3 regions of the Paenibacillus ihbetae genome follow, and region 1 is predicted to be linked to each of the others. Evidence: riboswitches for the same ligand, from Rfam matches in the RefSeq annotation. Region 1 holds a riboswitch; each other region holds the start of a gene.

The links. A riboswitch is a leader RNA that binds a small molecule or an ion and turns the genes downstream of it on or off. The one in region 1 is predicted to bind cyclic di-GMP.
Region 2: another riboswitch for cyclic di-GMP. It lies ahead of BBD41_RS15065 (DUF8202 domain-containing protein); the one in region 1 lies ahead of BBD41_RS13100 (isopeptide-forming domain-containing fimbrial protein).
Region 3: another riboswitch for cyclic di-GMP. It lies ahead of BBD41_RS00830 (transglutaminase-like domain-containing protein); the one in region 1 lies ahead of BBD41_RS13100 (isopeptide-forming domain-containing fimbrial protein).

What each region holds. Positions count from the first base shown of each region.
Region 1 covers NZ_CP016809.1:2,932,723-2,943,216, reverse strand. Annotated here, with positions in the region: gene BBD41_RS13100 (isopeptide-forming domain-containing fimbrial protein) at 1-4,776, opposite strand, end outside; cyclic di-GMP riboswitch class I at 5,158-5,255, opposite strand; gene BBD41_RS13095 (kanamycin nucleotidyltransferase C-terminal domain-containing protein) at 5,576-6,337, opposite strand; partial or broken gene BBD41_RS13090 (class I SAM-dependent methyltransferase) at 6,597-7,312, shown strand; gene BBD41_RS13085 (hypothetical protein) at 7,417-7,854, shown strand; gene BBD41_RS13080 (LOG family protein) at 7,955-8,533, opposite strand; gene BBD41_RS13075 (MazG nucleotide pyrophosphohydrolase domain-containing protein) at 8,836-9,147, shown strand; gene BBD41_RS13070 (electron transfer flavoprotein subunit alpha/FixB family protein) at 9,296-10,273, opposite strand.
Region 2 covers NZ_CP016809.1:3,372,065-3,382,558, forward strand. Annotated here, with positions in the region: gene BBD41_RS15035 (endo-beta-N-acetylglucosaminidase) at 1-1,979, shown strand, start outside; gene BBD41_RS15040 (MarR family winged helix-turn-helix transcriptional regulator) at 2,146-2,586, opposite strand; gene BBD41_RS15045 (CarD family transcriptional regulator) at 2,718-3,209, shown strand; gene BBD41_RS15050 (hypothetical protein) at 3,448-3,963, shown strand; gene BBD41_RS15055 (VanZ family protein) at 4,156-5,115, shown strand; gene BBD41_RS15060 (DinB family protein) at 5,153-5,683, shown strand; cyclic di-GMP riboswitch class I at 6,132-6,231, shown strand; gene BBD41_RS15065 (DUF8202 domain-containing protein) at 6,427-10,494, shown strand, end outside.
Region 3 covers NZ_CP016809.1:190,297-200,790, reverse strand. Annotated here, with positions in the region: gene BBD41_RS00865 (phytanoyl-CoA dioxygenase family protein) at 1-246, shown strand, start outside; gene BBD41_RS00860 (aspartate aminotransferase family protein) at 419-1,783, shown strand; gene BBD41_RS00855 (M81 family metallopeptidase) at 1,780-3,324, shown strand; gene BBD41_RS00850 (fumarylacetoacetate hydrolase family protein) at 3,416-4,300, shown strand; gene BBD41_RS00845 (DUF896 domain-containing protein) at 4,437-4,673, shown strand; gene BBD41_RS00840 (helix-turn-helix transcriptional regulator) at 4,802-5,734, shown strand; gene BBD41_RS00835 (DinB family protein) at 5,799-6,335, shown strand; cyclic di-GMP riboswitch class I at 6,486-6,572, shown strand; cyclic di-GMP riboswitch class I at 6,636-6,723, shown strand; gene BBD41_RS00830 (transglutaminase-like domain-containing protein) at 6,737-7,537, shown strand; gene BBD41_RS00825 (LPXTG cell wall anchor domain-containing protein) at 7,827-10,494, shown strand, end outside.

The sequences.
Region 1 (10,494 bases):
CCACTCAGTGTCGGTAACATCCCCGAAACCGGCGAAAATTTTACCGTTTGCGAAATGACCTTTGTCGCCATCCTGGTCATCGGTGACTTGGACGTCGTTGACCTTCAGCGTACCCGGTACGTATTCCAGACCTGTCGGAATCTCGTCCGTGACTCTCAGGTTGGTTACCCGACTATCGGAGGCCGTGTTACGCGTTTGAATCGTGTAAAGCAGGGTGTCCCCGATTTCCGGATGGGCGGCGTCGGTGTTCCCGGCTGCCTTTTCAAACAGCTCCGCTGTCTTCGTCGACTCCAGCGCGGTTTCGCGCGGATAAACCTCGACGACCTCCTCCGGAGTGCTTGGTGTGGTGATATTATCACTATCGACCACAGCCACGTTGCGGATGTCTTTACCGGCTTGACCCGGTAAAACTTTCACCTGGAACGTCACTTTACGCGGCTTGGTATCGGTCACGTCACCGAACTTGGCAAAGACTTTGCCGTTCGCGAAATGACCCGCATCGCCATCCTGATCATCGGTGACGAGTGCGTCGTCGACCTTCAGTGTACCCGCTACGTATTCCAGACCCGCTGGAATCTCGTCCGAGATCGTCAGGTTGGTCACCAGACTATCTTCGATCTTGTTGTGCGTTTGAATCGTGTAAAGCAAGGTGTCTCCAACTTCCGGATGCGCGGCATCGGTATTCCCGGCTGCCTTTTCAAACAGCTCCGCTGTTTTCGTCGACTCCAGCACGTTTTCACGCGGATAAACCTCGACGACTTCCTCAGGTGTGCTAGGTGTGGTGACGTTGTCGCCAGCTACCTCAGCCACGTTGCGGATGTCTTTGCCGGCTTGACCCGGCAGTACCTTCACATGGAAGGACACCTTGTGCCAATTGGTATCTGTCACATCCCCAAACTGAGCGAGGACCTTACCGTTAACGAAATGGCCGTTGTCGCTGTCTTGGTTATCGGTGACTTGCACGTCGTCGACCTTCAGTGTACCCGCTACGTATTCCAGACCCGCTGGAATCTCATCCGAGATCGTCAGGTTGGTTACCTGGCTATCGGTGACAGTGTTGCGGGTTTGAATCGTGTATTGCAGCGTATCTCCGACTTCCGGATGTGCAGCGTCGGTGTTCCCGGCTGCTTTTTCTAGCAATTCCGAGGTTTTCGTGGACTCCAGCGCGTTTTCGCGCGGATAAACCTCGACCACTTCCTCTGGCGTGCTAGGTGTGGTGACGTTGTCGCCATCTACCTCGGCCACGTTGCGGATGTCTTTGCCCGCTTGGCCCGGCTGCACTTTGACCTGGAACGTCACCTTGTGCCACCCGGTACCGGTCACATCTCCGAACTGACCGAAGATTTTACCGTTAACGAAATGGCCCTTATCGCCATCTTGGTCATCGGTGACTTGCACATCGTCGACTTTGAGCGTACCCGCTACGTATTCCAGACCCGCTGGAATCACGTCCGAGATCGTCAGGTTGGTTACTAGGCTGCCTGTAACGGTGTTGCGTGTTTGAATCGTGTAGAGCAGCGTGTCCCCGACTTCCGGATGTGCTGCGTCGGTGTTCCCGGTAGCTTTTTCAAACAGTTCAGCTGTTTTATTAGCTTCTAATTTTGGTTCTCTGTACTCTACAGATGTTGTTACTTCATTGGACGAGGTTGTTTTGTCTTCATTAGTGAGTAGGTTTTTATACCCCACATTCGCTTTATTTGAGACGGAGTCTCCCACACGGTCGGATAATGCTTTGACTTTGAATTGAACCGTTATGCCGTTAGGTAAGTCATTCGTGTTCGGCACTTCCCCGAGCCGGATGATCACCTTGCTGCCGTCAAAATGGCCTGCATCTTGATCAACTGCATCGGTCAAATCACTAGCATTAGTCCCGCTCACGATTTTCATCGAACCCGGAACGTATTCCGTGCCCGCAGGAATTACATCCTCGAATACCGTATTGGCGGCAACGTCTCCGCCTGCGTTTTTAATGTTGACTTCGTAAGTAATCTCATCCCCGACAAAGGCTTGTCCTGCAGGGGAAACGGACTTTTCGGCTATGACGCACGGCTCGGTTCCAAGGAAAACATCATCAATGAAGTTACCACCGGTGATATTTCCGTTAGCAGACGCTATGGCTTCAAATCCAAATCGTGTTACTGTCTGACCGGCCGGAACGGTATAAGTTCCAGAATAATATTTCCATGCGTCTTTATCGGTTGACATTGTACGAACCGTCGGAAGATTTTCCGGAGCCGTATTGCCTGAACCGATATTTACAGCCATGGTGTCTACACCGAATCTACCTTTATGAGCTAGGCGCCAATAAATGGTTTGTCCAGGAGTAGTCTCGACATCCTGATATAACGTCGCATTCTCAAAACTATTAATTTCTGCAAACTGCTCACCATGGATTACCTCATGTTTGTTTCCGGCAGGAGTTCCAGGCTCCTCCATCAAGCTCTTAACAAAAATGTCATATCGTCCTGTTGAGTCGGTTGTATGCCATCCCGGTACGTTCTCATCCTGCGGGAATGTATACCCTGGACCTGTAGGGGTCTTTGGATCGCCAGGCGTATATGCAGGTTCCTCGAAGCTGCCGTTAATTAGCGCAACGGGTCTAGTGCAGGCATTGACAACTTCTCTTTCGGTAATTTGACTCGTTGTCTCATTCGACTCGGTCGTTTCATCCTTGTCTGTGAGTAAGTTCTTGTAATCAACAGCCGCTTTATTGGTGACTGTCTGGCCGACATGGCTGGATAATGCTTTCACCTTGAATTGAAGCGTAATACCTTCAGGCAAGTCATTGGTATTCTGCAAATTCCCGAGCCTAATGATCACCTTGTTGCCGTCAAAGTGCCCTGCATCTGTATCATCTGCATCGGTTAGGTCAACGGCATTGGTCCCGCTCACCATTTTCATGGAGCCTGGAACATATTCCGTGCCCGCAGGAATGACGTCTTCAAAGACAGTATTTGCGGCAACGTCTCCACCTTCATTTTTAACTGTGACTTCGTAGGTGAGTTCATCGCCTTCAAAAACGTCTCCAGCAGGAGAAACAGATTTCTCTGCGATAACACATGGTTCGGTTCCCAGGAAGATGTTGTCCAGGTGGTTGCCGTAACCGATTGATCCACTGGATGTCGAAACGGCTTCAAACCCAAACCTTGTCATCGTTTGTCCAGCTGGAACGGTATATGTTCCTGTATAGGTTTCCCACGCCGTGTTCCCTGACGACATTTGTTTTTGTGGAACCGTATCATAGGGATTGTCTGTTGCCGGACCAATGCGAACCTGCATCGTATCCACTCCATACCGACCCTTATGGGAGAGTCTCCAATAGATTGTCTGTCCAGGTGTGGTCGGCACGTCTTGGTATAACATGCCGTTCTCAACGGCATTTAACTCCGCATAACGATTACCGTCAACAGGGGCCGGTTGCTGCTTAACTTCAGGATCAGGATAACCCTGAGCGTAATCCCAAATTTCAATTAAGTGAACATTGGCTCCATTACCTGTATCCGTTGTCATCCATCCTGGCACTTCATCCTGATAGAACATAAAAGGACTGTTGACTGGGTCATAGGATCCTCGTTCAGGTCCTTCTTCAAAACTACCATTAATCAAGGCCACTCGGTTTCCACATGCGTTAGGTGGAGTCGTTGGAGGAACCGAATCCGATACTTCAACGTTAATCGTAGCTTCGGCAGTGGCGCATTTGCCGTCATTGGCGATGACGGTGAAGCTATCGGTGCCGATAAAGTCTTGTGCTGGCGTATACGACCAAGTTCCGTCCGCATTAACCGTCACAGTTCCGTTCTGAGGATCCGTCGCGCCTTTGGCGTACGTCAATGGATCTCCATCCGGGTCGGCGCCGATTACTTGTCCCGAGACCGGCGTATTTACCGCGGTGACTTTTGAATCACCCGGCACAACGGGTGCCTCGTTCACTTTGTAAGTATTATTCGGATCGAGAGTATCGATCGGTGCGTATGCATTCACAAAATACCAGCTATGGATATCATGCGTCTCGTAATTCGGAGATCCTGTTGATCCTGTAAAACCGGCATGAATCGATTGTCCGTTAAATATCGAACCAAGATCGATGCCATTGACATCTAAAACTTTGCTGGCATTTACCCGATCCGGCGAAGTGCCCAGATGAACCTGAACATTCCGAGTTGAACTATTGTAATCGATCCACGTATAGTACTGGGTTCCGTCAGACAATTTGAAGCTGGTGCTGTCTAAATCGGTATACCAGCCTGCTTGATTCACTACGTCTCCATTTACCGCAAGTCCAACGTAGTTTGAAGAAGGATCCTTATAAACATCGTTTTTAAACGTGTCATATTTAACGGCAAAACTCGGACTAATGCCGTAATATCCCAAGCCGCCACCGTTCATATTCTGGCTGGTTGTGCCAGTCTGGAGCGTAAAGGTCAATCCATCGCTTGCGCCTTGAGCGCTCGGGTTACTCATTTTAAAAGAAAAGGCCGTGCTGAATGAATAATTGTCTCTAGGACACAGTGCGGTATTGTTAAATGCGGCTCCGCTTTGTAATGTAGTCGGCTGTGTCAATCGTATAAAATTTTGCCCTTGAGCGATTGTGGCATGACCATCCAAGGTAAATTGATTGACCGTATTTTGGGAGAATTCATCAAATTTAAAATTCAGCCAGTTATCTGCAGCCGCCTCAGCCTGTTGAGGGTACAGAGGCAGAAGCTGACCGAACAAAATGATGAAAACAGCCGCCAAACACTTTAAACGCCGACTGAATATCGATGTTCTGTTCATCGTTTCCTCCCTTATTTCTAGTGAGAGACTTTAGAGCCATCCAAGGCTGTCAATAAATTAAATGAATGATGGGATATTGTAAATTTAAAGGCAGCTCAGGGTATATGTACTACAGAGTGATGTTCGAGCAGATCGAACACTTTAGTTGGCTCTAATCATAATCTTATGCTGCACGGCGAATGTTTCTTGATCGCCTGGTTTTCCAACCCCTCCTTCGACGTATTAATCAATTTTTCTCCCCAAAGCTCCTTCCCTCCTCGCAGGTTCATTATCTATAGACAGGGCTTGAAACCCCAGCTATCAAAATAGTAAAAATTTTATCTAAAAATTAAAGAAACCCCCGTCCAAAGGCAACGCTACCAGACGGAGGTCTCCGTCGTATTCGGCAGCTGGCTGGCACTAGCATTTGCTCTATAGCAAATCCGTTAGCCCCTATAGCTTTGCGTCCCCATTTTTCAATGGGTTTGCCATGTTCGTACGAACTAGAACAGATATGTATTTGGAAAATTTAACATTTACTTAAACATATAATATATAAGTATCGAAAGTTAGGGTCCTAAGCCTTATTTTTGTAGCATTTTCTTCCTTTGTGTCGTTAATACTCACTTAGCATCGAAAAAAAGGAGATTAATTCGAGAAAGCTGAGTGAAGCGGGGGACGTGCAGCACCGGGGCTGCACGGAGTATAAGATCGACAGCCATTCAAGCATGCTCTAGACCAGAAACCTTACGCAAAGGGAGGAGTAACGGAACGGTGTAACAATTAGCTGCTGTTCGTGATGCTGTTTTTTCTACGGCAATCAAAAAGGAAGCTTGTCCAACTTATACTCGATGCCCATCTCCCCAAACCATTCGTTTAGTCCAGTCCACAAATGCTCGCAGCGCTCATATACCAGCTCCGAATCATGAAGCTGCCCGCGGGTCACCAATTCGATAAGCTCATCATAGCCCGATGGGCGAGATGGCATTTGAAGCGATTCCTCATAGGTTCTGGCTCGGGTAGTATAGAAGGTTTTGTTGGCGAGCCCGATCAGCTTGGCGCTCTGCCACGCCAGATCCTTGGCACCGAGGGCCAGGTAGCCGTGATTGCCAGCCAATTTATTGTTGCGGATTTTGCCCATCGTTTCATAAGGCTCCCAAATCATAAATTCTCTCATTACGTCCCGAATTGCTTCGTCGGAAATGTGCATCGGCCGTGTGCGAATCTCATCGAGCAGCCGGTCCGGATCATAGATTGCTTGCAAATGAGCATATGCGCCTGCCTTAATGGCCCAGGAATCGTCAACGGTCGCCGCGGAGCGCATCGCTTCGCGTTTTTGCTTCATTCCGATTTCGATTTTGAATGGGGGATAGATAAATTCATGCCCGGGAAGAGAGAAACCATCCTTCGTAATAACCCGAAGCTCGATATCGGAGTAAGGCCCGTCGATCCCTTGGGCAAGCGAGCCGTACAGGCCGATCGCCAGAATGGCATCGCCATGAAGCTGAAGCAGCCGATCCTTGATTTGGGCGACCAATTTCATTTTTTCCTCTCTTGTCGTGGGAGCAGGGTAAGGCAGCATATGTGTGACCCTCCTTATATGGCTTTTTTCAAATTGAATACGTACATAAAAAGAGTATAGCTTAAACACCGGAGTTCGGATATGAAGTGGGTAAGGAGCGTCAGAGAGGGGAAGTGTGGAGAGTTAGGAACCATTGCGGCTTGCTTCGATCGATAAATGGCTAATATCCACCCATTCCATCATATGGTAATATAGGTTTGCGGAGATGGCGCTTGGATGGCCGGGATCCGCACCAAGATCATAGCTGAGGTGAGATGAGATGAGAAGAGACGAGATGAGGCAAGGGAAGACGAAGCTGGAATTGGACCGGGTGGTGTTTATCGGCCGGACCTATGAGGAGTATATGCAGATGTTTGATCTGCAGGCAAAGGAGCTGGCAGGCAAGAAAATATTAGATTGCCCTGCCGGAGCATGCTCCTTTACGGCGCATGCCGCAGCGGCCGGATTGGATGTCACCGCAAGCGATATCGCTTACGATCATCGGATCGAGGATCTGGAGCGGAAGGGCCTGGAGGATACCGCGCACGCAATGGAATCCATGGAGCAGACGAAGCGAAACTTTGTATGGGACTTTTACGGGGATGTTGCGGGCGTTAGCCGTCATCGCCATCAAGCCCTCCGGGACTGTGTTGCGGATATGAGAGCACATCCGGAGCGGTATGTGGCTGCGGTGCTGCCGGAGCTGCCATTTTGCGATGAACAGTTCGATCTGGTGTTATCCGCCCATTTTCTGTTTATGTACAGCGATCGTTTGGACTATGACTTTCACCGAAACACGATCCGAGAACTGCTTCGGGTTACTTCGGAGGAAGTGCGTATTTTTCCGCTCACGGATTTATCGGGGAACCGATATGAACATCTGGAGCGATTGATTCAAGATTTGGAAGCGGAGGTCTCGAAGTGACCGAGAACCAGGTGTCCTATGAATTTATGATCAATGGCAACTCCATGCTGCGGATTCGAAAAACAAGATGAGGAAACCAGGGGGCCGATCAACATTCGGCTCCCTTTCTTTATGGTGATGTTTTAAGCGTGGGAGTAAGATTTTCGTATAACTGTGAGGTGAATGGTTCTTGAAAGTGATCAAATGGATGACTGTTGCTGTATTTCTTTGCTGCACCTTTGTTTTAGGGTCGTGTTCTCCACAGCAGGCGCAGAATTCTCTACCTGAAGATCAAGAAGCACAGCCTAGACAGCTGCCCCAAGCCAAAATTTCAAATGTATCTACAACCCTAGAGGAACAGGACAACTGGTTCATCGTTCCGGAAAACACGGAAACCGTGACATTTAAGGTGGAAGCGGAGCATACGAATACGGTTCTGTTCTGGATTGCTCCTACAGGTACCGAGACAGGGAAGGAACGTAAAATAATAGGTTATGATACCGATGGTTCCGATGGCTGGTCATTGGAATGGAAGGTAGGAAATCAAGCGCTGCATGATCATATATCGATTGAAGCATTGGGCGTTGATGGCCGCACAATGGATAGTTATACGCTAAATATACATTCTGAATGAGGGAGCCGACTCTGGCATTCAATGCAAAAAGAGGCTGTATCTCAAGATTCCTCGGGGAAACTTGAGTCAGCCTCTTATGTAACCAAGGACCTCTCGCGACTTAATCAAGATCCTTCCACTTCATATCCAGCGTAGGCGGCGTATAGCTCTCCATCAGCTCAAGAAGCTTGATCGGATCGTCGGAAATGTTGATCAGATTCAAATGGGATGAATTTGCAAAGCCCGCGGTAATGCTGGATTGGACCAGGCTCATCAGCGGGTCGTAGTAATTCCGGATATTCAGCAGCCCGATCGGCTTCTGGTGAATCCCGATTTGAGACCAGCACAACACCTCGAACAATTCCTCAAAGGTTCCGAAGCCCCCAGGCAAAGCGATAAAGCCGTCGGCATATTTCCCCATCGTTGCCTTACGCTCATGCATATCCGCAACTTCAATCAGCTGAGTTAGTCCGGTATGTACAATTTCGCCCTTAAATAATCCCCGGGGCATGACCCCAATGACCTCGCCGCCAAGCTCAAGCACCGTATTGGCCACCTCGCCCATCAGTCCGACACGCGACCCCCCGTACACCAGCCGGTATTGTTTTCGGGCAATCAGTTCGCCGAGCGCTGCCGCTTGGGTCTTATAATCCGGATGCTCCCCCATGTTCGAGCCTGCAAATACGCATATTGATTTCAATTCAGCCACTCCTAACCAGATGTTGATAATAACTTCGAGTAATCATACTATATATAGTGATTGGTGTCATGGATCGAAAAAGCGATGTCTTCGTGTTCTTCAAGTTAGAGCATGTTTATATCGTACTCGCCTTATGTTAAACCGCATGGTAGAAGATTCCCCTTGTATGTAAAATTTATGAATAAGCCAAGAACACTCACGGTTTCAATCATGAAATGAATCGGCTTTGGGCAATGCGTATCTACTTAGCGGCTCAAGACCCAGGTTACAGCCCAGAACACGGAGGTATTTGGACAGTGGACATGAACGAAGCGCAGCAATGGATCAAGCAATTTTACGGAGAGCGGGGCTGGACTGAACACGGCCCTTTTATCCGAATCGGTTTTCTGATGGAGGAGGCGGGGGAAGCCGCCAGGGCAGTACGTGCTTTTGAAATCGGGAGAGACCGGCCGGACGAGGAAGTGTCGTCTCAAGAGCGGCTGAAGCAGGATTTGGTGGAGGAAATCGGCGACGTTCTTGGCAATATATCATTGCTGGCCGATCTCTATGATATATCGCTGGAGGAGGCATTTCGGGCTCATCAGCAGAAGCTGCTGAAACGGTTCAGCTCCTGAATGGAGTGACGGATCGACATAGAATATGAATGTATGAAAAAAAGAAAGGTCGAGTCCTGTCATCCGGCATGCCGAATCGGAACTCGACCTTCTTTGAGCTGGAGAAGCCGGACAGGCTTCAAGAGCTGGCCGCTGCTGCTTCGGCCGGTTAAGACACCAGCACCTTGCGGAATTCCTGGGTGAGCAGCGGCACGATATCGAACAGGTCGCCGACGATGCCGTAATCGGCTACCTTGAAGATCGGCGCTTCCGGGTCCTTGTTGATCGCGATAATGACCCGCGATTGGCTCATGCCCGCCAGGTGCTGAATGGCGCCGCTGATGCCGCAAGCGATATAAATCTCCGGCGTAACCACCTTGCCGGTCTGCCCGATCTGGAGCGCATAATCGCAGTATCCGGCATCGCATGCGCCCCGGGAAGCGCCGACGGCGCCGCCAAGCAGCTCGGCCAGCTCCTCGAGCGGCTTGAAGCCGTCAGCGCTCTTCACGCCGCGTCCGCCGGAGACGACGATTTTAGCCTCGGAGAGGTCGATTTTTCCCGTCGTTTTGCGGACGACATCCTTAACGACGGAGCGGAGGGAAGGCGCAGGGAAGGCGACATCCTCGATGCTCGTGTCCACACCCACAACAGCTTCGGCTGCCGGGATGTTATTCGGCCGAATGGTCACCACCCATGGTCCGTCTATGAACACCCGCTTCTCGAACGCTTTGCCGGCATAGAGCGGACGGGTGAATACCGCTTCGCCGCCGTTATTCTCAATCGCGGTTACGTCGGAGATTTGACCGGCGTTCATGGAAGCCGCCACCAGCGGAGCGAGATCGCGTCCGATCGCCGTATGTCCGAATAGAACCGCATCCGGCTTCGCAACGCCTAGCACCGCTTCGATCGCCGCCATGTAAGCGTCGGGATTATAGTGCTCCAGGTCGTCATGCTCAACGGTATAGATGACTTCGCCGCCGTAAGGCTTAAGCGCGGATACGGCCTCCGTAATGTTCGAGCCAGCGACGAGAATGCGGATGCTGTCCCCGTCACCTGCGATCAGACGGGCTGCCCCCAGCGTTTCCAGGGCGACCTGACGCAGCTTCCCGTCGCGGGTTTCCGCGTATACCAGTATCGTTTTGCTCATAACATAACCTCCTTAGGTCCCTATCGAGATGGATGAAGAGATGATAAATCAATAAGTTAAGAGCCAATCAGACAAACACGGGTCAAGCATAGATTGATCAGAGGGCATGCATCGATCATGGGTTTGAACTTCAAAGAAAGTTCGGCCGTGGATCGAGATGGTGAATGATAGAGATTTTCGACCACCCGAACCTAGAGCTCGGCCTGCGAAATACGTGCATG
Region 2 (10,494 bases), 440 kb from region 1:
AGGGAAATCAGCGCGTTTCCGACAACATGTTTATCGATTTCCGCTGGCAGTTCAAGGACGAGAAGAACGGCAAATACGATTATATCACGCCGTTCTTGAACTCCCCGGCGAAGGCGGCCGAGCTTGGCCGCAGTCCGTATGATCTGTACGCCGGCATCGATGTGGAGGCAAACGGCTACGAAAGCAGGTTCAATTGGCCGGTCGTGTTCCCGGAAGGCAAGAAAGCGACTACCTCCCTCGGCATCTACCGTCCGAATTGGGCGTTCAACAGCTCTGAGACGCATGAGGAATATATGAACAAGGAGCAGATTTTCTGGACTGGGCCCCGCATGAACCCGGCGAATACCTCCCAGCCTGAAGGAACCGACCCGCTCGCCTGGAGAGGGATTGCCCATGATGTCGTTGCCAAAACGGTGCTTACTGATTCCGAGTTCGTCACCCATTTTAATACGGGGAACGGCCATATGTTTGCGGTGGACGGCAAAGTGCTGCGGAGCAGCGATTGGAGCAACCGGAGTCTACAGGATATTTTGCCGACCTGGCGCTGGATCACGGAAACCAACGGCAAGGGCGAAGCCCTCAAGCCTGGATTTGATTTCAGCAAATCCTACTACGGAGGCAGCTCGCTTCAGGTAGCAGGTCCCGTCAGCAAAGGTTCTTCTACCCATATCAAGCTGTATAAGGCGGATATCCCGGTCGAGGCAACGACGGAAGTATCGCTTGTTTATACGGATAATGCGAAGGACGCCAAGGTGAAGATCGGGTTGGCCTTCTCCGATGCGCCGGATGACTATGTGTTCTTCGAGCCGTCCAAGTGGACCCAGGCAGGCGCGGATCAGGATTGGAAGCAGGGAAGCGTCAGACTGAACAAGTTTAAAGGACGTACGATTGCGGGAATTTCGCTTCAATTCGAATCCGCGGCGGACATGGCCAATTATCAGGCCAATATCGGCAAACTGGCCGTTACGCAGGTGAATGATAAGGCGAAGAAGCCGCATCAGGTGACCGATCTGCAGGTGATCGAGAACGACTTCCGCGACGGAATCTATGGGGATGCGCGGTTGTCCTGGAAGGCACCGAAACAGGCGGAGGACGTAATGTATTATCAGGTGTACCGGGTTCATCCGGACGGCAAGTACGAGTTGATGGGCATGACGGGCAACACCGTTTATTATGTGCCTGAAATGAAGCGTCTGCAAAAAGAGCAGTCTACCAAAATGGTCGTGATTCCGGTGAACCGCCATTATGAACAAGGAAAAGCAGCGTCCGTAAGCTTTGACTGGCCGGAATATCCGAAGCCGACGGCAGCCTTCAAGGCGGACAAGACGCTGATCGCACCGGGAGAAACGGTACAGTTTACGGATCTTTCATCGGAAGTAACAGAGTCCTGGAGCTGGAGCTTCCCGGGCGGACAGCCGGCGTCCAGCACGGAGCAGAATCCTAAGGTGACCTATCCGGAAGAAGGAACGTTCGAAGTGACGCTAACCGCTAAAAATAGCATTGGCGAGGACTCCGTTCAGAAGAAGCTCATTACGGTTACACGGGAAGCGGAGAATGGCGTTGGCAATCTTGCCCTTGGCAAGCAAACGTCAGCATCCAGCTTCGTGAATGAGAAGGAAGCACCTGCATTTGCGGTGGACGGCAATGCCGCCACGAAATGGTGTGCGGTCGGAGACGGGCCACATTCTCTGACGGTGAATCTCGGAGCTGAGCACAAGATCAGCGAATTCGTGATCAAGCATGCGGAAGCGGGAGGCGAGCCGGCCGCATTCAACACGCGGGCATTCACCATACAGGTAAGCTCGGACGGTAAGGAATGGAAGGATGCGGTTTCAGTCAAAGACAATACGAAAGCGGTCAGCAGCCATGCCATCGAGCTTACCTCCGCACAGTACGTTCGTCTTCAAGTCGAGAAGGCGACCCAAGGCGGGGATACGGCCGCACGGATTTATGATTTTGAGGTATTGGGCTTGAAATAATATGAAATAACATTGGAGCGTTTCCCTCAAGAGGGGAACGCTCCTTTTTAAGCTGCCGGCCAAGTGGGATCATGAAATAAGAGCTGAAGCTTCATTCCTCTTGCCCTCGATTCTTGTCCATTCATTATGGTTAACCGGATGATCTTCAGCCAAGGGCTAGATAAGGTTAAACACTCGTCCCCAAACCCCAATCCATCGTTAAAATCCGCTTAAGCTGATCCGCTTGCTCTTCTCCGATCGAGGCGATGATTTTGGCCTCAAGCTTTGCTTTGATCGCTTCGTTGTGCTCAAAGCATTCTTCGCCGAACTTCGTGAGGCGGATGCACTTGTCTTTATTGTTATGCTGCGCTTGGCTAATCTCGACTAATCCTTTGGCTTCCAGATTTTTAATGAATTTATGGGTAGCCTGACGGGAGATATCCACTTGTTTGGCGACATGGGATATCGTCGTTTGTTTCTTATAAATTCTTGCCATAATAAACCATTCGGAGTTGGATATATGAAGGTCATGGCTTTTATGCCACAAGCGGTCGTTTAAGGTGCGGAGAAGGACATGACGTTCGCTTATCAGGTCGATCAGATCCAGGGTTTTCACTTCTACATGCATTGGTCACCATTCCTTTCAGCAATTCCTCCACCAATATACAAAAGTTCACGATTCTTCGTCAACTAAGTTGACGATAGTGTATAATAGAGATACATAGTCAACCAAGTTGACAACGTGAGGAGGACAACAGCGTGTTTGAAACGGGTCATTTGGTTATCTATTCAGTCCATGGCATATGCCAAATTGATGGGATCAGCGAGAAAGAAGTCTTGGGCACAACCCGACGTTATTATGAGCTGCATCCGGTAAGCAACGTGAAATTAAAGATCAGTACGCCGGTGGACAACGACAGCCTGCTTATGATCGACCTGATCGATCGGGAGGCAGCCGAGAAGGTCATGCTATCCTTTAAATCGCCGGGAACGGGATGGATTGAAAAAAATACGGAGCGTTTGCAGACTTATTCCAAACTAATTAGATCAGGCGACCGGGAGGAAATCGCTAACATTATCAATGCCTTAATGCGCCAAAAGCAAAAGGCTGAAAGCAACAACAAAAAGCTGAACCAACAAGATCAGGTGATGTTAGCATCGGCTCAGAATGTCTTGTTTCAGGAAATGGCAATCGCTTTGGATACATCCTATGAATCGATATTGGGCAAGGTAAACGGCATGCTGGCGTAAACGCTGGACGGCCGAATTTCAGCAAGGCGAGGGCAGAGAGACTGTATGTATGCGATCCAAACTTCATTACTACAATAAAAATCACCAATTCCTTATAGGTTGGTGATTTTTTTGTTTGGGGCGTTTTATTCTCTATTTTCATTCAGATAATTATTCACAAACTGTTCACTTATGAGGAGCCCCCCTATATCGCTAAAATAACACGGTGACACATTAGATGAAAGGTTGATGATAGGAGATGGCAAACCAGAAGCACGTAGAGACAAGACTGCCTAGAAACGGCAAAGAGGGGATATTATTTTTACTGATCATATCGATTATTTCGGTCAACACGATCGCGCCGATCATTATTGGATTGGAGCGCGGCTTCAGTAAAGCGGTTTATCTGGATAGTCTAAAAGTGATTCCTATCATGTGGGTCATCGTCGTGTTATGCGTAAAGCTGATCGCTGGCCCGATTGTTGGCAAGGTGATGCCTAAATTCGTAGGGCAGACTGATGGGTTCAATGCAAGAGTATTACTAAACATCGTACTTAATGTAACGGTGTTATCGCTGCTGCTCTCTATTATTGGCCCCATGGTGGGTACCAAACACATCAGTCTGGATCCGTTCAAAAATTTCCTCCATACCTGGCCACGAAACTTTGGCATTGCGTTCTGGATTGAAGTGTTGATCGCACAGCCGATCGCAAGATACGCGATGAAGGCTCTGCATTCAAGACAAGCAAGTAAAGCTGCGAGCGTACAAGTGTAAGAGAGTGGGGCCGTCGATTCGTCGATGGCCTTCTGTTGTATCTATGCGTAAGGTTTCGTCCGAGCGGGTTCAAACCGCGTTCACATCCAAATTCTTTGAATTGACACCTCCCTGCTCCCCGTCTAAGATAGATAAAATATTTATTTTAGGTATGTGATTTCTTACCCCGGATAGAGGAGAGGGAATTTTTTTATGCTTAAAGGACGGGCCCGCACCGTTACCATCATCTTGCTGACAGCCTATACGGTTCTTATGCTCTATTTCTTATATATCGGGTTTAACAGAGCAAGTGATATTCATGACGGAGGGTATCGATATAATCTCATACCTGATGGAATTCCATTATATTTACCGATCGGCCATAACTTGAAAATTTGGTTTTTTAACTTTGCCAACTTTGCAGCCTTTCTGCCCTACGGAATTCTCGTTCCGCAGCTATTTCCATGCCGTTTTCTTCGGTTCATCAGTATATTTCTGGTTTCTATTGTGCTGCTTGAAACGGTTCAAATGGTAACGCATTTAGGAAGCTTTGATATTGATGATGTGCTCATCAATACATTGGGGGCAGCGATTGGATTTCTCGCACAACAATTAGTGCGGCCTCCAAAAGATTCCGTTAAGGGCCTGAGTAAAATCGTCTTCATAACGATCCTCCTTTCCATTGGGACTACCGTAACGATTCAAGGAGTGAATCATTTATTTGCACAGGCAACAAAAATCGAAGCAGGCAAGGAAATAGGGCTGCACGAGCTCCCGTTAAAGAGTGGTTCTGTAGCTTGGGAGACAGGCCTTACCGGTTTTGAAGCGGGCCGTAAAGAAGTGGAGCCTCAAATGAATGTGTTGAGCAGGAATAATTCAGGGAACTGCACATTCACTTATCAATTGGATGGGAAGTATCTGACATTCTCCAGCTACAGCGCCATTCCGGACGATATTTTCCATGGCGAGAGCACCGTCATCATTACCGTAGATGGGGTCGAAGCAAGCAGGAGCACTTATATCGCAGATGGAAAGGAACGAGAGGTTCCTGCTTATTCCGAAATGGACATTCAAGGAGCACAGGAGCTTACCATCTCGATAATGAATGAAGACCAAAATCCGAATATAAATGTATTAATGTGGGATGCAATCCTTACAGAAATAAAGAAATAATTGGCCGGGAAGCCACTATTGCAGGAGGAAGAGCCTGATGCTTAAAGATTTGCAAGGTGAGGCAAATATGTCCCCGATCGTTGGGATGTTATATTCTGCGGTGAAAGAGAACAGCCAGCGACTTCAGTTGATTACGAAGGGAATGTCGCAGGAAGAAGTCGATTACAAGGGCCCCGATGGCAGCTTTAACAGCACCGCTCAATTAATGAGACATATCCTGTATGTTGATTTGAATTGGGTGTATCGAATGAAAGGGGAGCCGCTTCCTTATTCGTTACAAGAACAATACGGCCCCATGATCGATGCGAACAACCGGCTGCCGATGATCATAGGCAAGTCGCTCAACACGCTGATATCGGAGTATGAAGAGGTGTTAAGCATCCTGAAAGACACCTGTTCCCAATTGCAGGATGCTGATTTAGATCGGGTGGTCACCTTTGGTCATGAGAATGAAAAGCAAGCAACCATCCGCTGGGGATTATGGCATATGGCTGACCATAACCGTTATCATCAGGCACATATTAATCTGCTAAGAAAATGGTATGCAGAGCATTCGCTTTCAAAATAAAGGGATATCACGTAAAGATTCGGCACCTGCGGATGTATTCTATTTGTAAGAAAGATTTGACGTTGGTTTGACTTAAGCCATCCTGTGCGGGATGGCTTTTAAGTGCTTCCTTTCGCATTTCAAAAGTGAGGGAGATCGCCCATTTGCATGGCTTGTCGTCCGAGCGTCGCTGATCATCGTGCAGCAGTCATCATTACACCGCGCGCTGGGAGAGGCACGCGGTAATTGTACTCCTCCGCTGTGCAGAAATTCTCATTGCATCGAGGCTTCTTCGGAGCTTAATAATAAGCAGTCATGTATAGATTTTAGTGCCAAAAGTCGCGATTTACCAAAATACGACAAATAGTGATAATATACTACAAAAATAAGGCCGTAGAACCTAATTTAATCCGCTGTAATAATATACCTTTAGTATAATAGTTAATGTTTCTCAATTACATACAAGGTCGTACGATCATGGCAAACCCATTGAAAAGTGGGGACGCAAAGCTATAGGGGCTAACGGATTTGCTGCAATACGCAAATTCTACTGCCAGCCAGCTACCGAATACGGCGGAGGCCTCCGTCCAGCGTTTGACCGCTTTGACGGAGGTTTTTTTTTGCAACGGGGGTGGTGCTTATCGATGGTATATATGTTTAGTTCTTTATACATTGCCGGGTTTACCCACCTGTTAGTCACTCTAACGGGTGAATCTTGATGAATGCTGCATGACATTTAATGAATGTAAATAGGAGGTAGAGAGATGTTTGCCAAAGGCAGTAAGTACTACTGGAAAAGGCAGTTAGCCATTTTGCTTTCAATCGTGGTCGTAGCTGGCGGCTTTCCACTTGCGTTGGCTCCTCAGACAGCAAATGCTGCTGCGAACGGTCCGGGCGGGGTTAGCCAGGATTTGGTCTCCTGGTTCGAGTTAACGAAAGGGATGGACAGCGGGTTTGAAGATAACGGAACCTATATCACCAAATTGCAGGATTTAGCCGATCCCAACAGGGTATGGGTCCCTTATCACACGGACAGGGTTCTAAAACTTGAGGATATCGGCAAGGCGATGATCAACTATCACCCGGTAACCGTATCTTTTACAGCAACTAAGAAAATGCAATTTAAAACAAACTCTGAATTAGCTATTCCCGCCACTGGTGCAAGAGAAGTATTCTCTGTACAAATCAATGGTACGACCGGCTTCCCGTGGGAATTTGGGGGGAACGAAACCAGCTCGTCGGCTTATCAACAAAATAATATTTCGACGCATTTTGGAACGTCCGCATTGAAGAGCTTTACACCTGCAGAGACGATTACCGTCCCTCACATTCTTAACGCCAGGGCGGGGAATGACTGGGCTCTTTCCATTAATGGTTATCTGGAAAAGGCGGAACCAACGAATAGCGTGGACTGGACAAGAAATATGGGTGGAACAGCCGGTTATCATTATATTGGCGCAGCCCACAATAGAACTTTTGATGGCGGACAAATTGCAGAAGTGCTTGTGTTTAACCGCAAATTGAATGAGGAAGAGCGGGAAAAGGTAAACAGTTATCTCGCGCTGAAATATGGCATTACATTGAAAACCGAAGCAGGTGATCCTGCCGACTATGTTGCAAGTAACGGCACATTAATGTGGGCAGCAGCTGACAACAGCGGTTTTGGGCATAGGATCACAGGGATCGGAAAAGATGTTGCCGGAGGGCTTGAGCAGACCCAATCCAAGTCCCAGGTTGAGGGAGCGAACGTCGCCATAGCTCTTGGTGATTTTGAAGCTTCCAACAAGGAAAATGCGCAGAAGAATCCGATCGCTACGGATACGACTTTTCTAACATTTAGTGACAATGGTAATCCAGCTGATTACGTGAATGTAATTGACGATACGGATTTGCCTCAAGCATTAAAGCATGCGAATGACACGACACAATCTCCGGCAACTATGATGTCGCGAGTGTATAAAGTCGAGAAAAGCGCCGATTGGACCGATGCGCCGATTACTTTGCAAGTCGACGGCGCAGATCAAGAGAAGTATCGAATCTACCTGTTAACGAGCAATAGTCCGACGTTTGAGCAGGCAGCAGTAACCGTGGTCCCAGCGGACAAAGTGACCGGCAAGGCAACTTTGAACAGCAGCCAGCTTGCTGACGGAAGCTACTTTACTTTTGTCACTCAGGTGGATAAAAGGGATCTGGAACAACGCGCGAATGAAATCCAAGCCGAAAACTTGCAAGAGGAAAACTACTCGGCAGCAAGCTGGGCAGCTTTCGATCAAGCTCTGAAAGAAGCTGAAGCCGCATTGCAAAATCCGGCTGCTACCCAGAAGGAAGTCGATGATGCGCTGAAAGCGCTCGATGATGCGCGTAATGGATTGACTGCAGATAAATCGGCATTGCAGAACAGAGTGGACGAGCTGGAGGCCGAAAATCTTGCTGAGGAGAACTACTCCAAGGACTCCTGGGATGCCTTTCAAGCTGCGTTGACGCACGCAGAGGAAGTTCTGCAAAATCCGGCTGCTACCCAAAAAGAAGTCGATGAGGCTCTGCAAGCTTTGAATGAGGCGCGCGATGGACTGCGGGCCGATAAAACCGAGCTTGAAGCGACGGTCAATGAAATTGATAATTTCATGACGAGTGGCGGCTATGATGAAAATAACTATACTTCGGAGAGTCTGACACCGTTTAAGGATGCTCTGCAGAATGCTCAAGATGTATTGAGCAAACCGGACGCTACGCAGCAGGAAATTGATGAAGCAAATCAAGCCTTAAGAGAAGCGTATGAAAATCTGGTTACGAAGGACGCGATTCTTGAGAAGCTGGAATTGAAGGTATTTGATGCACAGGGCGGAGCAGAAATTCAGTTAGAGCCTCCGTTCGATGGCCATCAATATCTGAATTATCAAGCCGCTGTAACGGAGAGCGTCTATAGCGCTAAGCTTGCATTTGAGGAATTGCACCCGGACAGCGAGGTTGAGGTTACATTCCACGGTCAAAAGGTTGACCAATGGGACGACCTGCAGCTTCAGCCGGGCCCGAATGAGATTGCCGTAACCGTAGACTATCAGGGCAAGAAAAACACCTACACCGTTATCATTTATAAGACGGATAAGACCGAGCTTCGAGAGCTGGTTAATCAAGTTGATGGTGATATCAACACGGGTACATTGAAAGAGGAAGATTACACACCAGAAAGCTGGGCACAATTCCAGCAAGCTTTGCAGGCAGCCAAAGACGTGCTGGAAAACAAGAACGCAACCCAGCAGGAGGTCGACGCTGCACAGCAAGCGTTGCAAGAAGCACAGGATCGCTTGGTTAAAAAGCCGGCCGTGGTGGACAAGTCCGAGCTTCAGCAGAAAGTAGACGAAATCCAAGGCAAGAAGAACGATGGCAGCTTAAAGGAGTCTAACTACACGCCAGACAGCTGGAGAAACCTTGAAGAGGCATTGAAAAAGGCCGAAGATGTATTGAAGAAGCCGGACGCGACGCAGCAAGAAATAAATGATGCGAAAAAAGCATTGGAAGAGGCATTTAATTTATTAAAACCGGCCACTTCCGGCGGAGGTAATAACGGCGGGGAAACGCCAGTGACCAATCCGGAACCGTCCAAGCCTTCCGATGTTCCAGGACCGTCCAAGTCTACCGATATTAAAACCACGGTAAACGGCGAAAATGGCTCTTTTGCTACCGGAAGCACCAAGAAAGACGGGGACCACGAAATCATCGTGGTGGAGGTCGACAAAGGAAAGTTGTCCGACATCTTGTCCAAGGGTAATGGTCAGAAGCTGGAGATTCAGGTCCCTGGCGGCAAGGACGTAGAGGTGAAAGGTCTGACCGCTGCCGATGTGAAGAAGCTGGCTGATACGGGCTCGACGCTGACGATTGAGGACGAGCTGCTGGCTATTTATCCGGTTCCTAGCAAACAGCTGGATTTAGGTGAGATAGCGAAGCAATGGAATGGCGCTGAGTTGCAAGATATTGCTCTGAACATCACGATCAAACGCACTTCGCAAGAGCTGGCAGACAGCGCTCGCAAACAGGCTGAAGCCAAAGGCTATGAGCATCTCCTTCATCCGGTCGATCTTGACATGACCTTCACGCATGACGGCAAGACAGTAAGATCCGAACAGCTGAACGGCTATGCGCCGAAATACATCGCGCTTCCGGAAGGCATTGACCCGAACCGAATCACGACAGGCGTTATTGTGAATCCGGACGGCAGCGTGTACCATGTACCGACGGTCGTAACAAAGGTCAATAACCGGTACTTCGCACTCATCAATGACCTGCGCAGCAGTGGTACTTATTCAGTGATCTGGAATCCGCAGGATTTCGAGGATGTGCAGTATCACTGGGGCAGAGCAGACGTGAACAATATTGCCGCAAGACTCGATCTGAAAGGCAATGGCGACAACACGTTCTCGCCGAACCGGCATGTGACACGCTCCGAATTTGCTGAAATTGTCGTGTTGGGCCTGGGCTTAATGCGTCAAGACGCACCGCAAAACATCTACCCAGACGTACCGACTACGGCATGGTATCGGAATGCCGTTGCGCTCGCGGACGAATTTGATATCGTTCGGGGTTATACGGACGGCAATTTCAAGGGTAGTCAGCAAATTACAAGAGAGCAAGGATTTGCGATGATTGCCCGTGCGTACCGCTTGATTCAATCCGAAAACGTGCCGAGTCAGGAGGAAATCGCTTCCACGCTGGCCCGATATGCGGATGGAGATAAAGTCGCTTCATGGGCTAAAGGAGATGTCGCCCAGCTGATCGCAGCGGGAATTATCCAAGGCAACGGACCTGATCATCTGAGTCCAAAAGCGCAAATGACA
Region 3 (10,494 bases), 2.7 Mb from region 1:
GCCGGATCGCCAAACCGCTCCACATTTGAACGCCGTCAGCTGTTTATCGGGTACAGTCCAATATGGATGCGCCCGATCGACTATCATAAGGCATCGCCGCAGCTTCTCCAGCATGCCGATCCGATTCGCCGCCAGCTGCTTGGAGATATCAGCGACAATTGCTTTAAATATTATGTCCCCGATGAAGCGCTTGTTCCGCTCAAGCGGTATTGGTTAGGGGCAGGAGCGGGAACAAGCAACCAGTAAGCCTGATCATCCAAACTCAGACTGTCCTGCCCGATAGCACTGTAACGTTAAAACGGTGCGGGACAGTCTTTTTTTTCATACCAAGGCGATTTCTGCGGAGAGGTCTTGTTTCAGTACGACTCCCGTAAAACGGCTGAGGTACGTCAGATAATCATTGAGGAGGGAACACCACTTGAACAGATACCGACAGTCGGAGGAGCTATTAAACCGTAGCAGGCGTGTTTTGGCAGGGGGCGTATCGAGCACGCTACGGGCCGCTATGAAGCCGATCCCCTTGTATGCGGTCGCGGGCCGCGGTGCCCGGATTCAGGATGCAGACGGACATACCTACATCGACTACTTGCTTGCGTACGGTCCGCTTATTCTTGGTCATGGCCATGAACCTACGGTTGAACGGCTATTGTCCAGTATGAGAAACGGTCTGGCGTACGGTCTCCAGCACCAAGGCGAGATCGAGCTCGCCGAGCTTCTGACCGAGGTGCTTCCATGCGCCGATCAAGTGGCCTTCAGCGGTTCCGGAACGGAGGCTGTCATGCTCGCGCTGCGATTGGCACGTGCCTATACGAACCGCAGGCGGATCATCCGCTTCCATGGGCATTATCACGGCTGGTCCGACACCATCTTCACTTCGTTTCCCAGCACGGATATGAAGGCCTCACGGAAACGGAATGTGCTGTCCCAAGTTATCAGGTATGATAACGATACTCATCCAACAGAAGCCCGTGTCATTCCCGGGACAGGCGGACAGAGTGAGGCGGCGCTTCAGGATATCATTCTGCTGCCTTGGAACGATGCGGAGGCGCTAAAGGATGCCGTTGCTTTATATGGCAGCACCGTTGCGGCGATCATTAGCGAGCCGGTGATGTGCAATTCCGGCTGCATTATGCCGAAGCCGGGTTATCTGGAGCTTATGCGCGAGCTCACAGCTGCGAACGGAATTGTTATGATCCTGGATGAAGTCATCACAGGCTTTCGTTTTGGACTTGGCGGGGCGCACGGCGTATTCCGCATCATGCCCGATCTCGTTACGATCGGGAAAGCGATGGGAGGGGGCATCGCCATTAGCGGCGTAGCCGGACGCGCGGATATTATGGAGCTCATCGCGGACGGTACGGTCAGCCATCTCGGAACGCTGAACGGTAACTGCGTGGCCACCACTGCTGCGGTCGCCACGATCAACGAGCTGTCCCGTGACGGCGGCGCCGTATTTGCAAGGATGGAGAAGTCCGCAGCGGATCTGTCGGAAGGACTGCGTCAAGCCATGAAGGATCACGACATTCAAGGTATCGTCAATCAAGCCGGGCCTGTCTTCCACCTGATGTTCACAACCGAAAGGCAGGTGGACAGCTTCGAAGCATTTCAGAAACGGGATGCCGATCTATACATTACTTTTGCCCAAGAAATGCTGGAGGAAGGCGTGCTTTTGCGCCCGAATGGACTATGGTATGTTTCGGCCGCTCATGGTGAAGCCGAGATCCGGGAAACGCTTGCGGCGGCTAACCGCGTGTTTGCACGCTGGGGGGAAGACAAGTCATGAATGGCAGTCCAAATGCACAGCGAATGCGCCTTGCCGTAGCAGGCATGTACCATGAGACCAACACCTTTGCCCCGTTCAAGACCGGACTTGACGCGTTTCGGGGCGAGTGGACGGAAGGGATCGAGGATTTCCAAGCCAGATACAAGGGCACCCTTACCACCATGGGCGGCCTCATTGATGCGGCTGAGCAGGACGGCATCGAACTGGTTCCCGGCATCTATACTTCGGCAACACCCGGTGGGCTTGTAACCGAAGACGCTATAACCACCCTGTTAAAGGAGGTTTCCGATTCCGTAAGTCGGCATGCCGACGGATTAATTCTGATCCTGCACGGCGCTATGGTTGCGGAAGAGCAGACAGACCCCGAGGGTGAGCTGCTGCGACTTCTTCGGCTCCGCCTTGGCCGTAGCTTTCCGATCGCCGTGACCATCGACATGCACGGAAATATCAGCCCGGGTATGCTCGAAGCCGCGGACATTGTGATCGGTTACGACACCTATCCGCATGTGGACATGTACGAGCGTGCGATCGAAGCGTTCAGCTTGCTGAAGCAATTCATCATGGGGACGATTCGTCCTGCACGAGCCTGCGCTTTTACCGGCATGCTGGTCGTTCCCCAGGCTATGACGACGGATCAGGGACCGATGAGAGACCTGCTGGACTGCGCGCATGCGATTGAACAGGATTCCCGGGTACTTAACGTGTCCGTTGTCGGAGGATTCCCTTATGCAGACACGCCCTGTACGGGGATGTGCTGTGTTGTAACGACCGACGGAGACGTGGAGCTTGCAAAACGTTATGCAGTCGAGTTGGGACAACGGGCCGTCGAGTGGAAGGAGCGCTTTTGGATCAAGGCCAAGCCGCCTTCGGAAGCAATCGCGGAAGCCTTGATCCAGCCGCCCGGATCAATCGTATTGGCTGAAGGCTCCGACAACGTAGGGGGAGGAGCGCCGGGCGACGCAACCCATCTTCTCCGCTGCCTGATCGAGCTCAGAGAGCCGGGGCTTATGGTGATCGCGGATAAGGCTGCAGTGGAAGCAGCTTTCCGAGCCGGCATCGGAGGGATCTTCGAATCCTTCGTCGGCGGCAGGCATGACCGGCTGCATGGGGATCCCGTTAGGGTTACGGGAAAGGTTCGGCTGTTGTTTGACGGCGACTTTCAGCATGCAGGTCCTTATATGAAGGGGCATTTTGCATCGATGGGCCGGACGGCGTTGATTCAGTGCGGAAGCCTGACGCTGATTCTGACAGAACACCGAATTCCGCCATGGGATATCGGCCATGTGCGATCGGTGGGCGTTTGGCCGGGAGATTATCGGATCATTGCCGTAAAGTCAGCCGTTGCATGGGAAGCTTCGTTCGGAGAAGCGGCGACGAGCGTCATTCATGTGGATTCTCCCGGCTGCTGCAGCGTGAATCTGAAGCATTTTGATTATCGGCATGTCCTTCGACCGGTTTACCCGCTGGATGAGGAGTTAGCACCGGTTGTGCGCTGCCTGCAATTTGTTTCTGAACCGCAAAATATTCGAACTAAAAAATGATAGGATTGAACGATGAGTTCGAATTATATGCGCGCGATAGAATGTTATACTATGGGTTAAGTCATCCTTTAAAAGAAAGGAACATGGACCGATGAAATTGCTGACGTTTGTGCGAAAAGGAGACTATAGACTTGGAGTCAAATTGGACGGAGGGGTACTGGATGTCGCCGGGGCATCGCTGCATCAACCCGATATGCCCAGCACGATCGAGCAGCTCCTCAAAGGCGGAGCGGCTGCAAGGGCAGCGCTTCAAGACTTGGTGGAGAGATCACGCGATGCGGAAACGGAGCTTCTTGATGAAGCTGAGCTTACGTTAGCTCCGTGCGTGAACCATCCGGGGAAAATCATCTGTGTGGGACTGAATTACCTTCGGCACGCAAGGGAGACCAACTCCGAAATACCCGAATATCCGATTTTGTTCAATAAATTCACCAATTCGCTGGCCGGACACGGGGAGGCAGTCCCACTCCCCCGCGAAAGCGATCAAGTCGATTATGAAGCTGAGCTAGCGATTGTCATTGGATCGACGGCCAAACACGTCGATAAGAGCAGCGCGCTTGATTATGTTTTTGGCTACTGCAATGCCAATGATCTTTCGGCAAGGGATTTGCAGATGCGAACCTCTCAATGGCTGCTCGGGAAGTCGTGCGACAAATTTCTGCCGCTCGGCCCGTATGTGGTAACCTCCGATGAGGTGGGCGACCCGAATCGACTCGCCATCCGCTGCGAAGTAAACGGCGAGGTGCGACAGCAGTCCAATACAGCGGATATGATTTTTCCGTGTGATGAAATCGTGAGTTATGTTTCGAGGTTTATGACATTGGAGCCGGGGGATCTTATTTTGACAGGAACACCTGAAGGGGTTATGCTTGGGCGTTCTGCCGATCAACGAGCCTACCTGAAGGACGGTGACATGGTTACCGTCGAGATTGAAAAGCTAGGCACACTGACCAACCGGATGGTGCTGGAGCGGTAGCGATACAGGTGCAATCCACTTTGAAGCATCCACATTAGCAGATCAGCAGGGCCGGGGCTGGTTCTATTGCAAGTTCAATCCTTTTACAGTAAACTAACAATTACATCTTAATTATATGGAAGGATGAACGATGACGATGACCATTCCTTCATTGCATAGAATCAATGAACTGAGCCGCAAGCAGAAATCCGAAGGCTTGACCCAAGAAGAATATACCGAACAGCAAAAGCTTCGCCAGGAATACTTGAAAGACATCCGGGGCCAGGTACTCTCCACGATGTCTACCCTGAAGGTTGTAGACCCGAATGGTGACGATGTTACCCCTGAGAAATTGAGAATTACCCAGCAGCAGAATCGGTCAAAGCTGAATTAAGCTTCATCACATAAAGCAATGGTCCGTAATATGGATAGTTGACCAGGTCCCATTTATGATCCCGGAAGACAGACAATGTTGGTTGTCCGTTTTCCGGGTTTTTATGTATTAGCAGAGGGGAGAAAACGATGAACAAAACCGAGCGCCAGTTCGCAATCATGCTTGAGCTGCAGCGGAGCAAGGTGCTGCGGGCGGAAGATTTGGCTGCCCATTTCGAGACAAGCGTGCGGACAATATATCGAGACATGCAAGCGCTCAGCGAAGCAGGGGTTCCGATCCTTGGGTCTCCAGGACACGGGTATTCCCTAATGGAAGGTTACTTTTTGCCGCCGATAGGTTTTTCAGCAGAAGAGGCCGTGGCATTGCTCATGGGTACGGATATGATTGAGCAACGGCTGGATGGCGACTACAAATCAGCTGCGAGGGCAGCTCGAAGCAAGATTGAAGCGATTCTTCCGGAACCCATTCGTGAGGCCTCAGCGATTGTCCGGGAAACGATGCAAATTCTTCATCCCGGCGGGCAGGGGGAGAACGAGCTCGGACAGGTTCGCGGTGCCATTTTGGAGCGGCGGAAAATAAGGATGCTCTACCTGAAAAAAATACCGGATTCGGATGGGAAACGGATGAATGAGCGGATAGTCGCTCCATATGGCCTTGTGCTCGTTCAAGGGAATTGGATCATGATCGCACGCTGCGATCTGCGACAAGAGGTTCGCCATTTCCGATTATCGCGCATGAGGGATGTTACGGTGCTTGAGGAAAGGTACAGCCTTCCCCATGGATTTAAGCTGAGTCAATATCGCCCGCCGGACGATCGTAAGCTACATGTGATGATCCGGGCAAACCCGGAAATGACCGATAAAATCGCCGAGACCGCAGGCTTCTATATCGAAGCAGCTGAGCAAAGGGAGCGCAGTCTTCTGGTCCAGTTTCGGGTCAGGCAGCCGGAGGAGCTTCTGCCCCATGTTCTCAGCTGGGGAGGGGACGTCGAGGTGCTGGAGCCTGAGTCCTTCCGTAACCGGATTCGTGAAGAAGCCGAAAAAATGCTAAAACGCTACTGACACGCTGTTGTCAGTAGCGTTTTTTTATATTGGGTATATACCAGATGGAAGAGGAGATATCATGATGAGAAATACAGCAGAAGCTTTGCAGGCGTTTGAATCAACAGTAGCGGTCTATTTGAATGAGCTGGAGCACCTGAAGCTGGAGCAATTGCATATCAAACCGAACGAAGAAGACTGGTCCATTGGGCAAATGTACATGCATTTGATTCAATCGGCTCAATATATGCATCTGCGCAATGTCGACCAATGTTTGGCCGGAAACGAAACGCCCGTCGAATCCCCTGGGGAAAAAACGGAGAGAGGCAAGGCGGTGTTCGAGCTAGGAAGTTTTCCGCCTGTCAGGATTCGAATACCGGCGTCTCCGCAGTACACGCCGCCGCAGCCGGCGAGCAAAGAGCAGTTAGTTGAAGGTCTTCACGGAGTAGTGGAACGGATGAAGCGTACGGAAGCGGATTTGCACCAAGCAAACAGCAGCAGTACGATTCCTCATCCCGGATTCGGAGCCTTAAACGCCAAAGAGTGGTTTCTGCTGGTGGAGATGCATTACAGGCACCACCTGCTGCAGCTCGATCGGTTAAAAAAGGAGCTGTCCCTCTAAGGATTCCCCTAACGGTTTGATGATCAAGCGGGATTGACAAAAAAGCGTCTCTTTGGAGACGTTTTTTGTTGTCGATCGTCGTCTATCAATCTCAAAATTTGCTTGATAGAATTAGAGATATTTGGTATGATGAACTCACATAAAGCTACTCACGATAAACGGCAAACTTGTCGAAAGGCAAGGACGCAAAGCTACAGGGCCTTCTTGATGAACCATCAATGGCAGCCAGCTACCGAACGAATACGCTTTTTTTGTTTTTTTATAGGAGATTTTGATTTGTTTCATTCTTTGAAAACTCTATCACGATAATGGCAAACTTGTCGAAAGATAAGGACGCAAAGCCACAGGGCCTTCTTGATGAACCGTCAATGGCAGCCTGGCTACCGAAGGGAGTTTACAGTATGCGCAACATGGTGTTGGCTATTGTAGGGTTTATTGCGTTTTTCGTATTGGCTCCGGTTGTACAAGCTTCCCAAACGGGAGATTGGCTGGATCTGGAGCAGCTTGATCGCGGAGTCATCGCCGTTCGCTATGACGTGAAAGCGGATGTGAAGACGAAGCTCATGATTGCAAAAGGGCAAAACAAGTATACATATACGCTTTTACCGGACAAGCAGCAGGAGTCCTTTCCGCTGCAGATGGGAAACGGCCGTTATACCATAACAGTGCTGGAGCAGGTCAACGGTACCAAGTATAAGATCGTGCAGGAAGCAGAAGTTACGCTTCAACTGACGAATAGCAGCAGGGTGTTCTTGAACTCGGTACAAAACATCGATTGGCGTTCAAGCGACAAGGCGGCTCAGCTTGCAAAGAAGCTAACCCGGTCTGCTAACACCGACGAGGAAAAAGTAAAGCTGATCCACGAGTATATCGTCGATACGATCCGGTATGATAAAGCGCTTGCCGCCAGCGAGCTGACGGACTATCTTCCCGATATTGACCGCACGCTGTCCGGAAAAAAAGGCATGTGTTATGATTACGCCTCCTTGTTCGCATCCATGCTGCGGAGCATGGACATTCCGACCAAGCTTGTAATGGGGACAACGGATTATGTTGACGTTTACCACGCTTGGAATGAGGTTTACCTGAACGGGCGGTGGGTCACGATCGACACGACCGTCGATGCGGGATGGAAGAGCAAGGGTGCCGGTTTCAAAATGATTAAAGAGGCATCCCGATATTCTGCAGCTAAGTATTATTAAAATAATTTTATAGCTAAAACCTTAAGCTTTGGACCATTGTCCAAGGCTTATTCGGGTTTATATTCAGAAAATATTCAGAACAGGGCGTTACAATGCTAGAAGCTCAATTGGTTCTTAAGGAAAATACAGGCACCAATGAATCGTGCGCCAAAAAAAGTAAGCGGAGGTGATGGACGAACAAATCTCTTATCGGCATATGATCCGAGAGATGGTTGGCTCGATTTGCGCACGCAAAAGCAACATCGGAACCAAATATATTGAGGGTAATGGAGAGGCTGAGGGAGAGATCATGAAGAAAAAAGTAAGTGGAATCGTATTGGCTCTGCTGCTTATGATTCAAACATTGTTTGGAATGTCGGGCTGGACGGTCAATGCATCGACCAATGTCCCGGAACCGGTAAGCGTGCAGGATTCAGTGTATGGAGTGACGGATGATGTTTATGGCCCGTCCGAATCAGAAATCAATAATGATAGCATTATAACCAAAGTTGTGTTAACCGACATCGACGGCACTGTCATTGATGCCGTTTATAATCCGGGCAGCAGCCTGGACATCGGCGCAGCCGTGAATCTAAGCTATGAATGGGAGCTGCCGAACGGTCACAACTATAAGAACGGGGACACCTTTACCTTCGATCTGCCGCAGCAGTTTGAAATCTTCACGGACATTGACTCGCCGCTCGTTGCCGGTCAGGGTGAAGTCGGCCGTTTTACGGTGGACCGCAGCGGCAAGGTTGTGATGACCTTCAACGATTACGTGGAGAGCCATTCCAACATCAGCGGCAAGCTGGAAATTCGTACAGAGTTCAAGAAGGAAGTTCTTAAAGGAAGCACGGAAATCATTATTGCTATTCCGATAAAGGGCGGGGTTCAGACCGTCGTCGTGAATCTGAAGCCGCAAGGCGGAAAGCTGATCGAGAAGCAAGGAAAAGCGATTGGCAAAGACCGGATCGATTGGACGGTACAGATCAACAAGTCGCTCAATAAGGTCAAGCACGCGGTCATCACCGATGAAATGCCTGAAGGCTTGGAGCTCATCGGGGATTCCGTTGAGGTATACAATCTGCAGGTTAACGGTGACGGCTCGGCGGTTCTTGGCGAACGGCTGGATGCCGGCAAGTACACCGTCCAAACAGGCGGTGGCGGCAAGCTGGAGCTTGCATTCCAGGATGAAACAATCAGCAAAGCCTACGAAATTCGCTTCTCGACGAAGCTTATCGGCGATCAGTCCCGTTTTGAGAACACCGCTGTTCTGTCTGGCGACGGGATGGAAAATGCCCAATCGACGGCTACAGTAACAGTAGATCGCGGCAGTTTCTTGGATAAGACATATAGCCAGGACAAGGACACGGGGATCATCACTTGGACGGTGAAATACAATTTCAACGAGAAGAAGATTCCGAGCGCTCAAGCCATCATTACGGATGAATTTAGTGAGAACCATACCTGGATTTCCGATTCGCTGAAGGTGTATAACGGGAATTCAACGAATGACCAAAACCTGGTTCCAGAAGATGAGTACACCGCTGTAGCGAAAGGTAAGCACGGATTCGAGCTTCGATTCAACAAGGATATCGATTCGCCTTATACGATTGTTTACCGGACGGAGCCTGTCGATCGCTTGAGCTCCGAGGGGAACGCAGTCAAGAACAAAGTCGTATCGGGTGAAGCGTCTAAGGAAGTAACGGCTCCGGGCTACGGAAGCCGTGCCCTAGTAAAAGGATCCTCGAACGTCAATTTTGACACAAAAACCGCGAAGTGGAAAATTACAGTCAATGGCGATAAAAAGCCGGACGGCACCAAATACATCATGGAGAATGTAATTATCACGGATACGTTCCCGCAAGGCGGACTTGAATTCATTCGGGATTCAGTGAGCGTGAAAGCGGACGGGAAAGCCGTTCCAGCGAGCGAGTACACGGTGAAGTACAATGATTTACGCGAAGGCTTTATCATCGAGTTCTCCAAGATTGACACCACCTATACGATCGAATATGAAACGAAGTTTAACATCAACTGGCTGAAGGATCGCAAATTGGACTTTTTAAACAGAGCCTCGATGACATGGGTTGAGGAAGGCAAGGAGAAAGGCCCGATTGTGCGGGATGCAAGCTTCTCCGCCGATGGTTATACGAAAAATAACGGCGGTAAAGACGGCAGCTACAATCCGATCAGCAAACAAATTACGTGGAACGTCAAGATGAACTATAATCTTGATTCGCTTCAGGAAGCGATCGTTACCGATGTTCTGAAGCAGAATCAGAAGCTTGTTTCGAATTCGGTCAAGGTATATGAGATGAAGCTGACTGGAGGACGGAATGGCGTCCAGAAGGGCTCGCTAGTTCCTGCTTCGCAATACGAAGTGACAGAACCCTCAGAAGCTAACGGCAACAAATTGTCCATTCGATTTGTCGCCCCAATCTCATCCGCATACTGGATTGAATTCAACACATCGCTCGAAGGTACATTGATTGTCAACAAAATCGATAATACGGCGGAGCTGTCCGATGGCAGCACGAAAAAGGCAACATGGAACGCCAGCGTAACGATTCCTCACGGCGGCGAATATGTGAAGAAGAGCGGCTCCCAGAACGGAAACAAAATCGACTGGGAAATTCGCATCAATGAAGGTCAGTCGCATATTTCCAACGCAAAAATTATCGATAATCCAAGTCCGAACCAGATCTTGATCGAGGATTCCTTCCGCTTGTATGCGACCAAGATCAATGCAAACGGAAAAGCGGAAAAAGCCCAAGAGCTGACTAAAGGGAAGGATTATACCTTAACCATCCATAGGCTTGACGGTGATAAAGAGACATTCGAGTTGAAATTCACAAATGACATCTCGACGGCTTATATTTTGGAATATCAGTCGTTCATTATTGCTGAAGATAAAGAGGCTGTGCAGAATAAGGTGGCTCTCGAAGGAGATCAGCTGAAGACGGAGATTCGGGAAA